DNA from 3 places in the Streptomyces sp. NPDC098101 genome. Region 3 is predicted to be linked to each of the others. Evidence: riboswitches for the same ligand, from Rfam matches in the RefSeq annotation. Region 3 holds a riboswitch; each other region holds the start of a gene.

The links. A riboswitch is a leader RNA that binds a small molecule or an ion and turns the genes downstream of it on or off. The one in region 3 is predicted to bind cyclic di-AMP.
Region 1: it holds a riboswitch for cyclic di-AMP, as region 3 does, so the genes downstream of both, ACIQVI_RS29550 (M23 family metallopeptidase) here and ACIQVI_RS27980 (transglycosylase family protein) in region 3, are expected to answer to the same signal.
Region 2: it holds a riboswitch for cyclic di-AMP, as region 3 does, so the genes downstream of both, ACIQVI_RS22230 (C40 family peptidase) here and ACIQVI_RS27980 (transglycosylase family protein) in region 3, are expected to answer to the same signal.

The regions. Positions count from the first base shown of each region.
Region 1 covers NZ_JBIWAS010000008.1:104,892-107,144, forward strand. Annotated here, with positions in the region: gene ACIQVI_RS29545 (GntR family transcriptional regulator) at 1-510, opposite strand, end outside; gene ACIQVI_RS29550 (M23 family metallopeptidase) at 734-1,504, opposite strand; cyclic di-AMP (ydaO/yuaA leader) riboswitch at 1,517-1,682, opposite strand; gene ACIQVI_RS29555 (pitrilysin family protein) at 1,959-2,253, opposite strand, start outside.
Region 2 covers NZ_JBIWAS010000004.1:868,652-870,904, reverse strand. Annotated here, with positions in the region: gene ACIQVI_RS22235 (ATP-binding protein) at 74-511, shown strand; gene ACIQVI_RS22230 (C40 family peptidase) at 629-1,105, opposite strand; cyclic di-AMP (ydaO/yuaA leader) riboswitch at 1,109-1,239, opposite strand; gene ACIQVI_RS22225 (hypothetical protein) at 1,639-1,935, opposite strand; gene ACIQVI_RS22220 (ATP-dependent Clp protease proteolytic subunit) at 1,943-2,253, opposite strand, start outside.
Region 3 covers NZ_JBIWAS010000007.1:92,849-95,101, reverse strand. Annotated here, with positions in the region: gene ACIQVI_RS27985 (transglycosylase family protein) at 1-928, shown strand, start outside; cyclic di-AMP (ydaO/yuaA leader) riboswitch at 1,143-1,360, shown strand; gene ACIQVI_RS27980 (transglycosylase family protein) at 1,364-2,089, shown strand.

The sequences.
Region 1 (2,253 bases), on a different contig from region 3:
CCAGGCCTCCACCGGCCGCTCGGGCTGCTCGACCGCGTACATCCAGGCGATCTTGTGCCGCAGCTGGGTGAGCAGCGCCGTCAGCGGCGGGCTGCCGGAGGCCTGCGCGAGCGTCTCGTGGAACCAGCCGCCGAGCGAGCGCAGGTCCTCGCCCTGGCCGCGCCTGGCCCGCTCCTGGCCCAGCCTGACCAGGCCGCGCAGCACCTTGAGGTGGGCGTCGGTGCGCCGCTGCGCGGCCCGCGCGGCCCCCAGCGGTTCGAGCAGGGCCCGCATGTCGAGCAGGTCGGCCGCCTCCTGCTCGGTGGGCTCGGCGACGTGCGCGCCCGCGTGGCGGCGGGTGAGGACGAAGCCCTCGGACTCCAGGGTGCGCAGCGCCTCGCGGACCGGGACGCGGGAGACCCCGTACCGGCGGGCGAGCTGCTCCTCGGTCAGCCGGCTGCCCCGCTCGAAGACGCCGGAGACGATGTCGTCCCGGATCGCCGTGCATACCGAGTGCGCGGGAATGCGCATGTGTCCGACCTCCGCCTTGGTCCGCGCGAGACAATTCGAGCGGCGCCTGTTCTGCGCCTGATCCGCGACTCTATTGCAGCACGCCGGAATTTCCGATGCCCCCATGGAATCCATGACGGCCTTTTGGCCCACGGCAGGACGACGAAAAGCCCCGGCTCAGTACGAGCCGGGGCTTTTGCGACGCGGAGGGCCCCCGGTGGTCAGGGGCGCGTGGGACGCCGGGTCAGACGGCGACGCCGCGGGCGCGGAGGTAGGAGACCGGGTTGATGTCCGAGCCGTAGTCGGCGCTCGTACGGGCCTCGAAGTGGAGGTGCGGTCCGGTCGAGTTGCCGGTCGAGCCCGAGACGCCGATCTGCTGGCCCGGCTCGACGGTCTGGCCGACGTACACCCCGATGGAGGAGAGGTGACCGTACTGGGTGTACGTGCCGTCGTTCATCCGGATCACGATGTTGTTGCCGTACGCGCCGCCCCAGCCGGCCTCGACGACGGTGCCGGAGCCGACGGAGACGACCCGGCTGCCGTAGGCGGCGTGGAAGTCGACGCCGGAGTGGCTGCCGGAGGACCAGAGCGAGCCGCCGGTCTGGTAGCCGGTGGAGACGTACGAGCCGGCGACGGGGAGCTGGAAGGAGTTCAGGCGGCGGCGCTCGGCCTCGCGGGCGGCGCGGGCCCGCTCCTCGCGGATCTCCTTGGCGCGGGCCTCGGCCTTGCGCTTCGCCTCGGCCTTGGCCTTCTCCTCGACGACGGCCTCGAAGGCCTGCCGGTCCTGGGCGTCGGCCTGGGCGTTGAGCCGGTCGACGAGGGAGTCCTCGGTGATCACCTGGGTGAGACCGGTGTCCTCGGGGGAGCGGTTGTCCGTGTCGGCGGCGAGCGCCGGGGAGGCCAGGGTTCCGATGACGCCGGTGGTGGCGAGCGTCGCCACGCCGGCGATGCCCGCGCCGCGGCGCGCCATCCGGCTCGACCCACGATGCTTCCCGGTGGCACGGGTGAACGCCATGAAGACGTTGTTCCTTTCCTTCCTTCTCGCCTACCGGGTTAGCTGACGGGTTCGGAGCAGGAAGGTCTCCTACGGGCCCCTCCGTACGGGACGAAGGCGTCCGATTCACCCCAGGGACTGCGTGCGGGTCCCCGGCTCCCCAGGCTCGCGCCTGACGGGGACTCGGCGATGACTGTCCGGTGCCGCGGGCGCGGCGGGTGCAACTGGCGAACAGCCGGACCGACGGTATGCGGAGCCCCAGTCGATCACCAACCGAACACGGCCTTTTGTAAGACATGCCACAGGGCAGATGATCACCCTTGCCGTCAATACGGACAATTCACCGGGTGGTTCGCCGGTCGGGCCGCCGGGACCCCTCTCGTACGGGTGCGCGGAGGACCCCGACGTGACGGCTCGTCGGGGTCCTCCGTCCGCCCCGGCCGGTGGCGCCGCGCCTCCGGCCGGACGGGGCCGATCAGCCGCTGACGACGGTGACTTCACCGATCCCGAGCGCCCGCACCGGCTCCGCGATCTGCGCCGCGTCGCCCACCAGGACCGTGACGAGCCGGTCCACCGGGAAGGCGCTGACCACGGCCGCGGTCGCCTCGACGGTGCCGGTCTCGGCCAGGCGCGCGTACAGCTGGGCCTGGAAGTCGTCCGGGAGGTGCTGCTCGACCTGGTCGGCGAGCGTCCCGGCGACCGAGGCGGCCGTCTCGTACTTGAGCGGCGCCACCCCCACCAGGTTCTGCACGGCCGTCTCCCGCTCGGCG
Region 2 (2,253 bases), on a different contig from region 3:
GCAGCATCGGTGGGACTCTGACGCGCAGTGCGATCCGGGGCAGCGGCCCCGGCGGGAAAGGGACAGAGTCGCCATGGCAGACCATCAGGAAGCATCCGTCACCCTGCCGAGCGAGCCCGCCTCGGTCCCCGCCGCCCGGCGGTACGTCGCGGAGGTGCTCACCGCCTGGGGTCTCGACGACTCCTCCGACCGGGCGGACGCGGTCCGTCTGGTGGTGTCGGAGCTGGCCACCAACGCCGTCCTGCACACCTTCGGCCAGTCGCCCTCCTTCACGGTCGGCGTCCGCCTGGAGCACGGGGAACAGCTCCACGTCGGCGTCACGGACAGCCATCCCCGCCGCCCCCGCCGCCTCCCCGCGGCGGTCCAGCAGGACAACGGCCGCGGCATGGCCATCATCCGTTCCCTGGCGGCGGAGTCCGGCGGCCGCCTCTCGGTGACCCCGACCGAGGACGGCGGCAAGACGGTGGGCGTCACCCTGCCGTGGAAGGCGGCCGCTCCGGTGGGCTGTTAGCCCGTCCGGCGGCGGCCCGGGTGCGAAGGCGGTGCGGGTGCGACGGCGGTTCGGGTGCGGCGGCGCCACCGCACCCCCCGGTCCGTCTCGAGGCGCCCGGTCAGCGCCCGGGCGGGGTCACCGGACGCGTCCGTAGTAGACCTTCGAGGACCAGATCTTGTCGAGCTTCACCCAGGAGCCGGTCTTGGGCGAGTGCCAGATCTTGTTGCTCCCGGCGTAGATGCCCACGTGGTAGACCTTCCCGCCGGAGTGGAAGAAGACCAGGTCCCCCTTCTGCCTGCTCCCGGCGGAGACGTGCCGGGTCTTGTTGTACTGCTGCTGCGCGGTGCGGGGCAGCGACTTGCCCGCCTTCTTGTACGCGTAGAGCGTCAGGCCCGAGCAGTCGAACCGGGAGGGGCCGACGGCCCCGTAGCGGTAGGGCGCGCCCTTCTTGGACGCGGCGATGCTCAGCGCCTTGTTCGCGTGTGTGGTGGCCGCCTGGGCCTCCGGTGCCGCGCCCGGTGCGAGCAGCGTGCCGCCGACGGCGGCGAGGGTGAGAGCCGAGACGGCTCCGGCCCGGGACAGCAGGGACGGGACGTGCATCTGCGCAGTCATGCGCAACCCTTCGTCAGCCGCCTGTGAAGGATGACCTGTCGGGTTCGGGCAGGCGAAGATGCCCGGCCGCGGCTGCGGCTTCACCCCAAGGGCCGGCCCCGCTGCGGAAACAGCGCGTACGGCCCGTACTGCTCGGGTCCTCCACTCCTGCCGATCCAATCCTGTCGACCAGACGTCCGGGACAGCGGCAGGACTCGGCGTCCGCCCGGACCGCCCCGCCTCGGATGGCGGGGGCTTGTCGTCGGCAGGGATCTTGCCCCACAGCCTGGTCGAAATCCGAGTGGAAACAGCGATATGTGAGAGTCCTCACGACTGATCCATTCGGGTGGACAGGATGCTTTCGTGATCGCGGAGGTTTGACCGGCGAGCCCCGCACCAGCAAAGGAACGCCCGATTCCGCCAGATGTGTACCCCCGGTGCGCAACTCGCCCGAGCCATATGTCGACTCGTCGACTCCACCGAACGGACGAGTGCTTCCGGCGCGGCTGTCGGCCGTCCGGCCCTCGACACGACATGCCGGAATGTCAACTCCGTCATGTCCGGGGGAGCGTGACCCGGCCGGCCCGCCGCTCCCCGTCCAACACCCGCAGGGCGCGCGCCAGGGTGTCCACGTGGACCTCGCTCTCGCCCCGCGCGTGCATGAGCGCCAGGGCCTCGCGCAGCGCCTCCGCGCGCCCCACCAGGGCCTGAGCCGCCCTCAGTGCCCCATAGGTATGCGTAGTTCTGGATGGATTGATCTTCCCCAGGAGGTCGACCACCGCGAGGTACGCGTCGACGAGTTCGCCCTCGGCCCGCGTCAGGGCGGGCAGCGGGGGCGGTTCGGGGACCACGGCCCGCTCACCGCACCGCGTCGCGCCGGCGCGTGATCACATGGTCCACCAGGCCGTACTCGACCGCGGCCGGAGCGTCCAGGACCGTGAGGCGGTCGAGGTCGGCGTCGACCCGTTCCCTGCTCCGTCCGGTGTGCTCGGCGAGCATCCCGGCCACCAGGTCGCGCTGGCGGAGCAGTTCGCGCGCCCGGATGTCGAGGTCGCTCGGCTGTCCGCGCAGGGGCTCCTCCGTGGCGGGCTGCCGGAGCGTGACCCGGGAGCCGGGGAGCATCGTGCGCTTGCCCGGGGTGCCGGCGGCGAGCAGGACGGCCGCGGTGG
Region 3 (2,253 bases):
CAACTTCGGAAACGGGATGTACGGAGGCCTCCAGCTCACCCAGGGCGACTGGGAGCGGCACGGCGGCCTGTCGTACGCGCCCAGCCCCGACCTGGCCAGCCGCGCCCAGCAGATCGCGGTGGCCGAGAGGGCCCTCGCCAAGGGCAGCGACGCCTGGGCCACCTGCGCGCCGATCGCCGGTCTGACGAACGACGGGAAGCCCACCGGGGTGGACCCGGGTCCGGCCACCGCTCCGGCGCCCTCCGTGGCGCCCGTCCCCGAGTCGAGCTGGAACTCCGGCTCGCCGGCCGCCTCCCCGACCGCGCCGTCCACCGGGACGCCGAAGGCCTCCGTCCCGACGACCGCTCCCGCCGCGCCGTCCGCGCCGGCCGGATCGACGGCTCCCGCCACCCCGGCGGACCCGACCGCGCCGACCGCCCCCGCCACGCCGTCCGCGCCCTCCGGGTCGACGGGGGCGACGGACCCGGCGGACCCGACGCTCCCGGCCGATCCGTCCGACCCGACGGCCCCGGTCGCCCCCGACGGCTCCGTGACGCCCGGCGTCCCGGGCGACGAGGGCACGCCGTCCGCGCCCGGCACAGGCAAGCACCGGGGCGACGCCGCCCCGGAGGAAACCGACAAGCCGGACAGCTCCACCGAATCCGGTAGACATGCCTCGGGCAAGGACAAGCTTGCCGAAGAGCCCGTCTCGGCCCCAATTGCTGACGAAGCGAAGAATTCGGACGCAACGGACAGTCAGGGCTCTTCGGGTGAATACACCGTGCGTCCGGGTGACAGCCTTTCGGACATCGCCCAGGCGAACGAACTGCCCGGAGGGTGGACCGCCCTCTACGACGCCAACAAGCGGACCGTGGGCACCGATCCGGACCTCATCCTCCCTGGTCAGAACCTCGACCTGACGAAGGGTTCGGTCTCGGCGGAGGGGTAGTTCGCGGGCTTATGTCCGGTTCCGGGTGAGTGAGACATGGGTCTCTTTGCCCCAACTGGCCCACAGCGCCCGCAAACTCCGCTTCCGTCACTCCTCACCTGCGCAAACAGTCCCCTCCGAAGGGCAAGAAGAGGCGAAATTCGTCGTATGAGCCTCTTTGAACTTCGGAGGGTTCTGTGTCTACGGTCATCACCGCTCGCCACCGCGGGCCCCGTCGACCGAAACGCCGAATCCTGCCGTCGGCCGATGGGAACAGTCGTCGCGCAAGCGCCGTAGGCAGGAGCGGGGGACCCAAGGTAAGTGCCGGCCCCGGCCGTCGAGACAGACGGCCGACGACCGGCTTGGGGTGAAGCCGCGTGCTAGGACACGCGGCCGGGCAACTCTTCGGCCCGAACCCGACAGCTCACCTCGCAGGCGTCGGTGAGGAGAATTCCCATGCTGTTTTCCGTCAAGGGCAAACACCGCCGTCCCTCCAAGGCCACCCAGCTCGCCGCGCTCGTCGGCGTCACCGGCATCGCCGTCGCCGCCCCGCTGATGACCGCGGGCACCGCCTCGGCCGCCACGTCCTCCGAGTGGGACCGCGTCGCCCAGTGCGAGTCCGGCGGCAACTGGTCCATCAACACCGGCAACGGCTACTACGGCGGCCTGCAGTTCTCGGCCTCCACCTGGGCCGCGTACGGCGGCACCGCCTACGCCTCCACCGCCGACCAGGCGTCGAAGTCCCAGCAGATCGCCATCGCCGAGAAGGTCCTCGCGGGCCAGGGCAAGGGCGCCTGGCCGAGCTGCGGCGTGGGCCTCTCCGGCGCCTCGTACGACGGCGGCGCCGCCGAGAGCGCTCCGCAGCAGGAGCAGCCGAAGCAGCAGCAGCCGAAGCAGGAGCGGAAGGCCGAGCAGCCGACCACCCGCAGCGAGCAGCGCCAGGCCCCGAAGAAGGAGCGGCAGGCCGCCCCCGAGGCCGCCAAGAAGACCGTCACCACCCCGACCGGCAAGACGGTCAAGAAGGGCGACGGCGAGTACAAGGTCGTGGCCGGCGACACCCTCAGCAAGATCGCCGACGCCCAGGGCGTCAAGGGCGGCTGGGCCGAGCTCTTCGAGCTCAACAAGGACGTCGTCGAGAACGCCGACCTGATCTACCCGGGCCAGCAGCTCCACCTGAAGTGAGCCCGGCGGGTCGCGTGAGTCCGGCGGCTCACGCGCCCCCGACGACCCTCCCGCGGTGACCACCCCGGTCCGGCGCGCCCTTCCCCCGTGCGCGCCGGACCGGGGTTCCCCTTATTGAGGGGCCGTACAGAGGGGGCCGCGACCGCCTCAGGAGCCCGCCCGTG